DNA from 2 places in the Micromonospora sp. WMMA1976 genome. Region 2 is predicted to be linked to the other one. Evidence: riboswitches for the same ligand, from Rfam matches in the RefSeq annotation. Region 2 holds a riboswitch; the other holds the start of a gene.
What was found. Region 2 has a riboswitch for cobalamin ahead of O7546_RS10970 (acyl-CoA thioesterase). Riboswitches for the same ligand answer to the same signal wherever they lie in the genome.

Region 1 (4,057 bases), 1.6 Mb from region 2:
CAGCTCCCAGGTCGACATGTTCGCGATCCCGCACGCGGTCACCGTGACCGGCGCCAACGGCGTCACCAAGCGCACCGGCGACGTGGTGGCCAACGGACGCAACGCGGTCATCGACGGGATCCGGGCGCAGCCGGGCTGGGCCGGCACCGTCCACACCCGCTCCGACGGGACCGTGCTGCGCGTCCTGGCTCCGGGCAAGGCGGCCGGGGCCGGCCTGCTCAGCACCACGTACCTGGACTCGTACATCGCGTCCGCGTGGAACGCGTACACCACGAAGACCCTGACCGTGGCGCCCTTCGCCGACCAGCCGGCCATCCGGTACTACGGCCGTACCTCGGGCAACACCATGACCTTCACAGACGGCAGCGGCCAGGTCGTCGCCTCCTTCAACCGGCCCTCCTCGGCCAGCGTCTGGGGCTGCGACGGCGACCTGCCCGCGCCGAACGACCAGGTGGTCGGCCCGATCTCGCGTACGCTCTGCGCCGCCCTCAACCGCGGCACACTCGGGACCATCGACACCCAGCCCAGCACGAACGCCGCCGACTTCTACCGCAGCAACCCCACCAACCAGTACGCCCGCCTGATCCACGCCAACATGACCGACGGCCGGGCGTACGCGTTCGCCTTCGACGACGTCGGCGGATTCGAGTCGCTGGTGCACGACGGCGACCCCCGTTCGGCCGGACTGATCCTCAGCCCGTTCACCGGCGGTGGCGGCGGCACCCCGGCCACCGGGGTGCCAGTGGTCAGCAACTGGAACAACAAGTGCATCGACGTGCCGAGCTCCAACTTCGTCGACCGCGCGCCGCTGCAGATGTGGAACTGCAACAACACCAGCGCGCAGAAGTGGACGTTCAGCGGCACGGCGCTCAAGAGCCAGAACAACAAGTGCATGGACATCGACGCCGGCTCCACCGCGAACGGGGCGGCGGTGCAGCTCTACACCTGCAACGGCACCGGCGCCCAGCAGTTCACCCTGAACGCGGCCGGAGACCTGGTCAACCTCCAGGCCGGAAAGTGCGTCGACATCAAGGACTGGAACGGCGGCGACGGCGCGAGGCTCCAGCTCTGGGACTGCGGGGGCACGGCCAACCAGAAGTGGCGCAAGGGCTGACCGGCCCTGCGACGAGGGCGGGGGCCGACCGCGAGTCGCTCCCGCCACCCGCCGCGACGGCTTGCCGTCCCGCAGGGCGGACGCGCCGGCCACGTCGGCTCACCGCCCCATACGATGAACAACGGTGCTGGTTCGCCGTGCCCGTGACGGGTGTGGCGTCGTAAGAGGGAACCCGGTGTGAGTCCGGGACTGCCCCGCAGCGGTGAGTGGGAACGACAGCCGTCATCGAAGCACTGGACCGTGAGGTCTGGGAAGCGACGGCCAGTAGGTGACCGGGTGGATCCGGTCGCGCCCGCGAGTCCGAAGACCTGCCCGCACCGCGTGCACCGTCCGGTGTGCGCCGCCGACGGTCGCTCGGGACGGCCGGTGCGGAAGCCGGTACGCCGCCTGTACCTCTTCCCTCCCTGCCCCGATCGGCCTCGTGTGCTTCGAGGGAAGGGATCTCCATGAGTACCGCATTCGGTCAGAGCACCGTGCTGGGCTATCCGCGTATCGGGGGCAACCGGCAACTCAAGAAGGCCGTCGAGGCCTACTGGGCGGGCCGGATCGACGCCGAGGAGTTGGCGGCGACCTCTGCCGCGCTACGGGCGAAGGTCTGGCGGACGCTGCGCGACGCGCGCCTGGACGCGATCCCGTCCAACACGTTCTCCTACTATGACCACGTGCTGGACACGGCCGTCGCCGTCGGCGCGATCCCGCACCGGTTCGCCCGGCTCGGCCTCGGCGATCTCGGCACCTACTTCGCCATGGCCCGGGGCGTCGATGCCGAGCCGGCGCTCGAACTGACGAAGTGGTTCGACACCAACTACCACTATCTGGTTCCCGAGATCGGCTCCGACACCGCCTTCGCGGCGAATCCCGACAAGGCGCTGCGCGAGTACCGTGAGGCCCGCGAGCTGGGAATCGACAGCCGGCCGGTGCTGGTCGGGCCGGCCACATTCCTGCTGCTGGCCAAGCCCACCGAGGCGCGCGGCGAACCGTTCGACCGGTTGACCGACCTGGTCGACGTGTACGCCGACATCCTGCGATCCCTCGCCGCGGCGGGCGTGCGGTGGGTGCAGCTGGATGAGCCCGCCTACGTCGCCGACCGGAGCACCGCCGAGATCGACGCGCTGCGGGAGGCGTACACCCGGCTCGGCGCGGTGGAACAGCGGCCGGCGATCTTCGTCGCCACCTATTTCGGCGAGCTCGGTGACGCGCTGCCCGCCCTGCTCGACACGCCGGTCGAAGCGGTCGGCGTGGATCTGGTGGCCGGGCCCGGCAACCTGCGGCGGCTGGCCGGTGCGGGACCGCTGCGCGGCAAGACGATCGTGGCCGGCCTCGTCGACGGCCGCAACGTCTGGCGTACCGACCTGCGCGCCGCCGTTGCGGCTGGTGCCGCCGTTGCCGCCCTCGCCGACCACGTCGCCGTGTCCACCTCGTGCTCGCTGCTGCACGTGCCGGAGGACCTGTCCGCCGAGACCGCCCTCGACCCGGCGTTGGTTCAGCGGCTCGCCTTCGCCCGGCAGAAGGTTGATGAGGTCGTTCGGCTCGGCCGCGCGCTGCGCAACGGCACCACGTCCCTGCCCGAGCCGCTGCCGCCCACCCCCGCCGCATGGCGCGACGACACCGTACGCGGCCGGCTCGCCGCACTGCGCGCCGGGGACCGGCGGCGCGGCGCGTACCCGGAGCGAGCGGCGGCACAGCAGGCCCGGCTGAATCTGCCGCCCTTGCCGACCACGACCATCGGATCGTTCCCGCAGACCGACGAGCTGCGCCGCGCGCGTGCCGAGCATCGAGCCGGCCGCCTCGACGACACCGCCTACACCCGGCGAATGCGCGCCGAGGTCGAGCACGTCGTCCGGCTTCAGGAGCGGCTGGGTCTGGACGTGCTCGTGCACGGCGAGCCGGAACGAAACGACATGGTCCAGTACTTCGGCGAGCAGCTCGACGGGTTCGCCGCCACCGAACACGGCTGGGTCCAGTCCTACGGCTCCCGATGCGTGCGTCCGCCCGTCATCTACGGCGACGTGGCACGCAGGGCACCGATGACCGTCAACTGGTCCACCTACGCGCAGTCGCTGACCGACCGGCCGGTCAAGGGCATGCTCACCGGCCCGGTCACGATCCTGGCCTGGTCGTTCGTCCGCAGCGACCAGCCACTGGCAGACACCGCGGACCAGGTCGCGCTCGCCCTGCGCGACGAGTGCCGTGATCTCGAGGCAGCCGGTATCCGGGTCATCCAGGTCGACGAGCCGGCGCTGCGTGAGACGCTGCCACTGCGCAGGGCGGACCAGAAGGCGTACCTGGACTGGGCAGTCGGGGCGTTCCGCCTGGCCACCTGCGGAGTCGCCGACGACACCCAGATCCACACCCACCTGTGCTACTCGGAGTTCGGGGAGGTGATCACGTCCATCGACGCCCTCGACGCCGACGTCACAAGCATCGAGGCGTCCCGCTCCCGGATGGAGGTCCTCGACGACCTCGCTGCGATCGGATACCGCCGAGGTGTGGGGCCCGGCGTCTGGGACATCCACTCACCCCGGGTGCCGTCCCACGACGAGGTCGTCGGCGCGCTGCGCCGGGCGGTGGCCGCGGTGCCGGCCGAGCGGCTGTGGGTGAACCCCGACTGCGGCCTCAAGACGCGCGGCTATCCCGAGGTCGAGGCGTCCCTCCAGCACTTGGTCGCCGCCGCGGCCGAGCTGCGCGGACGCTGAGCCGGCGGGCCGGGCGGAACGCCGCGCCGTTCCGCCCGGCCCGGACCCGGTTCAGCCCTTGACAGACCGTGCCCCGACCGCCGGCGTCCGCCGGGGGCAGAGACCAGGCACGCAGGACGGTGTCCGGCACTAGATTGAGGCGGTGAGCCGGGGCGAACCATCGGTGGAGGCCGGTCCGTCGGGCGAGGACCTGACGGCAACGCTGCTGGCTGCGGCGCGTGCGGGCGACGGCGCGGCCTTCAGTCGC
Region 2 (4,057 bases):
GGCGGCGATCGCGTCGGAGACCACGTCGCCGAGCGGCACCGGGGACAGCGCGGGCCGCAGCGCTCCGGCGGTGATCCGGGACAGCTCGAACAGGTCGTCGACCAGGCGTGTCATCCGGTCCGTCTCGACCCGGATCCGGCGGTGGTACTCGGCCACCGCCGCCGGCTCCTCGACCACCCGGTCCTCCAGCGCCTCCGCCATCGCCCGCAGCCCGGCCAGCGGCGTACGCAGATCGTGGGAGACCCATGCGACAAGCTCGCGGCGGCCGGCCTCCAGCTGCCGCTCCCGCTGCCGGGCCTGGTCGGCCCAGACCGCCGCCTGGGCGAGGCGGCGGGCGAACGCCACCCCGACGGCCAGGCTGAGCGCCGCGGACGCCGCGACAGTGACGAGGACGACCTGGAGGTCGTGCGCGGACAGGAACATGGCCTGGGCGACGGCGGTGACGCCCGCCGTCACCGAGGCGATGGTGACCGCGAGCAGCACCGCGATGTGCGCGAGGATCGACCGGTGGCGCACCAGCCGCAACGCGCCGACGCCGAGCGCGCCGACGGCAGCGCCGGCGAGCAGGGCGTAGAGCCCGATGACCATCAGTTCGTTCACCGGGACGCCTCCGACGGCTCGTACCGGTAACCGACGCCCCACACGGTGACGATGCGGCGCGGCTGCGCCGGGTGGTCCTCGATCTTTTCCCGCAGCCGCCGGACGTGAACGGTGACTGTGGACTGGTCGCCGAACCGCCAGCCCCACACGCGGTCCAGCAGCTCGGCCCGTGACCAGGCGCGTCCCGGGTTCGCCAGCAGGAACGCGAGCAGGTCGAACTCCCGTACGGTCAGCGACAGCTGCTGCCCGCCGCGCTCCGCGACGCGGCGGCCGGTGTCCGCGGTGAGGTCGCCGTCGCGCAGCGTCCCTGCCGGTCCCCGGTCCTGCGGGGCCGCGCGCCGGAGCACCGACCTGATGCGCAGCACCAGTTCGCGCGGCGAGAACGGCTTGGTCACGTAGTCGTCCGCGCCGACCTCCAGCCCGGCGACCCGGTCGGCCTCGTCCCCGAGCGCGGTGAGCATGACGACCGGCAGGCCGGGCAGCCGGCGCCGCAGCCGCCGGCACACCTCGATGCCGTCGAGACCCGGCATCATCAGGTCGAGGACCACCAGGTCGGGCGGCTCCTCCTCGGCCGCGGCGAGCGCGTCCGGCCCGTCGAAGGACAGCCGGACCCGGCAACCGTCCTGCTCCAGATAGCGCCGGACGACGTCGCTCACCGTCCGGTCGTCGTCGACGACGAGCACGTAGCGCCCCATGCGCCAGACGCTACCCATCGGCGTCCCGGCGCGGCGGCCCGCGGTCGAGCCGTAAGCGGACGGAAAGATCTTTCCGCCGGGTCCGCGCCTACCGTCGGAGCATGGGCAGAAGACGTGTGGTGTTGTCGGTGCTCGCCGTCGCGGCCGTCACCGGCCTCGGGGTGAGCCTGTACCTGTTCCAGCCGTGGCGGCTGGTGACCGACCGCGAGGTACGCGAGGCGCTGCCCACCGTGGCGGAGCCGCAGCCGGCCGGCACGACCGGCTCACCGGCGGCCGGCCCGTCGCCGACCGGCGCACCGCCCGCCGACGTGGTGCTCGCCGCCGGTGACTTCGTCACCCACGAGCACGACACGTCCGGCCGGGCGCAGCTGGTCCGTCTCGCCGACGGCCGCCGTCAGCTGCTCCTGCGCGGACTGGACACCTCGGACGGGCCCGACCTGCGGGTGTGGCTCACCGACCGGAAGGTGCTGCCCGGCCGGGCCGGCTGGCAGGTGTTCGACGACGGCCGCTGGGTCGAGCTGGGCCGGCTCAAGGGCAACATCGGCGATCAGGCGTACGACATCCCGGCGTCGGTGGACCTGGACGGCCTGCGCAGCGTGTCGATCTGGTGCAAGCGGTTCGCGGTGTCGTTCGGCGCGGCGCCGCTTGCCGCTGTGACGGGATCGGCGCCGGCCTGACGCCTGTGCCGCCGGCCTCGGGCGCTGGGCTACGCTGCGGGAAGCGCTGGTTCACCCGGTCGGCGACGGCCGGGTGTCGTAAGAGGGAACCCGGTGGAAGTCCGGGACTGCCCCGCAGCGGTGAGTGGGAACGACAGCCGTCAACAGCACTGGGCCACGGCCTGGGAAGCGACGGCCGGTAGGCGACCTCGTGTCACGCCCGCGAGTCCGAAGACCTGCCCGCGTCGCGCGTACCACCGGTGCGCGCCGCCGTCGACCTCGCGGGTGGGTCGGGCGGGTGACACGTCGTACGCAGGGCCGTCGGCGTGTCCTCGACGTGCACACCCCGGCCGGTCGGCGGTCCGCTTCTGCGAGGACGGAACCGCACAGTGCCCGACACCATCACGCTCACCGGCCGACCACCGTCGGCCTCGCACCTGACCCTGTCGCAGATCATGGACCAGCACCACACCAACCTGATGGGCACGGTCCACGGCGGGCGCATCCTGAACCTGATCGACTCGGTCGCCGGTGTGGTCGCCGCCCGCCATTCCGACGGCCCGGCCGTCACCGCCGCCATCGACGAGACCGCGTTCCTGCGTGCGGTACGCGTCGGGGACGTGGTGCACGTGGACGCCCGGATCACCTGGGCCGGCCGCAGCTCGATGGAGGTGGCGGTGAAGGTCAGCGCGGACCGGTGGGACCGCGCGGTGCCGCCGGTGGACGTGGCGACCGCGCACCTGGTGATGGTGGCGGTCGACGACGACGGGCAGCCCCGGCCGGTGCCGCCGCTGCACGCCGAGACCGACGGTGACCGGCGGCGCTACCGGGAGGCGCAGATCCGGCGCGAGCACCGGCTGGCGCTGCGCCGGGCGCTGCTCGACGGCGCCGGGGAGGGCTGAGCGGTGCTCGGACTGTCGGCGGCCACGCTCGCCGGTTACCTGGCCGCGATCGTGGTGCTCATGCTCACCCCGGGGCCGGACATGATGTTCGTGCTCGCGAACGCCACCCGGTACGGCCCGCGGGCGGGCGCGGTGGCCGCGCTCGGGGTCGCCGCCGGGGAAGCGGTGCACGTCGCCGCCGTGGTGGCCGGGCTCGCCACGTTGATCGCCGCGTCCCCGGTGCTGTTCACCGCGATCCGGTGGGCCGGTGCGGCGTACCTCATCGTGCTGGGCCTGCGGGCGCTGCGCGGCACCGGCCGGCCCGGCGCCCCGGCGGACCGCCCGGACGGCGGCGCCGGGCGGGCGTTCCGGCGCGGGCTGCTGACGAACCTGCTCAACCCGAAGATGATCCTGTTCAGTGTGGCGTTCCTGCCGCAGTTCGTCCGGCCCGAGGCGGGCCCGGTGGCGGCGCAGCTGGTGCTGCTCGGGGCGCTGTTCGTCGCGGTGCAGCTCGCCGTGGACCTGGCGCTCGGCGTGGGCGCCGGCCGGTTCGCCGGGCGGTGGGGCGACAGCCGCTGGTCGCGGCGCGTCGACCGGCTCTGCGCTGTCGCCTTCGTCGCGCTCGGCGTCCGGCTGGCCGTCGGCTGACGTGCCGGGCGGCGCGGAGCCGGAGGGCCGGCCGCCCGGCTCAGCCGGCACGCGCTGCCGTCTCCCGGGATGCCGGCACGACCGGCGTCCCGGACGCGGGCGGCCGCTCGCGGTCCAGGTGCAGGCGCAGCAACACCCAGCCCAGCGACACGGCGCCGATGAACACGTACGCGGGCTGGGTGCCGAACGTGTCCCAGCAGGTGTGCAGCGTGACGGCGGCGGCGAAGGTGAGCAGGAATGCCGCCAGTCTCCGGCCGCCGGGCGCGGCGGCGAACGTGAACAGCGCGGCGGCGGTCAGCCCGGTCCAGGCCAGGTGCGCGGCGGGCGCGGTGAGACCGCGCACCAGCAGCGTCCGCTCGACCGCGCCGAGGTTGCCCTCCGACCCGACGAAGACGGCGAACGCGTACCCCACGGTCTCCAGCGCGGCGAACCCGGCGCCGGAGGCCACGCCGATCACCAGGCCCTGCGCCGGGGACGGGTGCCGCCGCCACAGCAGCAGGATGCCGGCCGGCACGATCAGCTTGGCGGTCTCCTCGGCCAGGCCGACGAGCGCCATCGGCAGGACGCCGAGGCGGTG

Region 1: another riboswitch for cobalamin. It lies ahead of metE (5-methyltetrahydropteroyltriglutamate--homocysteine S-methyltransferase); the one in region 2 lies ahead of O7546_RS10970 (acyl-CoA thioesterase).

Annotation. Positions count from the first base shown of each region.
Region 1 is NZ_CP114912.1:3,930,850-3,934,906, reverse strand. It holds gene O7546_RS18025 (beta-1,3-glucanase family protein) at 1-1,114, shown strand, start outside; cobalamin riboswitch at 1,226-1,445, shown strand; gene metE (5-methyltetrahydropteroyltriglutamate--homocysteine S-methyltransferase) at 1,561-3,810, shown strand; gene O7546_RS18015 (sigma-70 family RNA polymerase sigma factor) at 4,016-4,057, shown strand, end outside.
Region 2 is NZ_CP114912.1:2,359,283-2,363,339, reverse strand. It holds gene O7546_RS10985 (ATP-binding protein) at 1-588, opposite strand, end outside; gene O7546_RS10980 (response regulator transcription factor) at 597-1,295, opposite strand; gene O7546_RS10975 (DM13 domain-containing protein) at 1,397-1,972, shown strand; cobalamin riboswitch at 2,003-2,210, shown strand; gene O7546_RS10970 (acyl-CoA thioesterase) at 2,341-2,853, shown strand; gene O7546_RS10965 (LysE family translocator) at 2,857-3,480, shown strand; gene O7546_RS10960 (PrsW family glutamic-type intramembrane protease) at 3,521-4,057, opposite strand, start outside.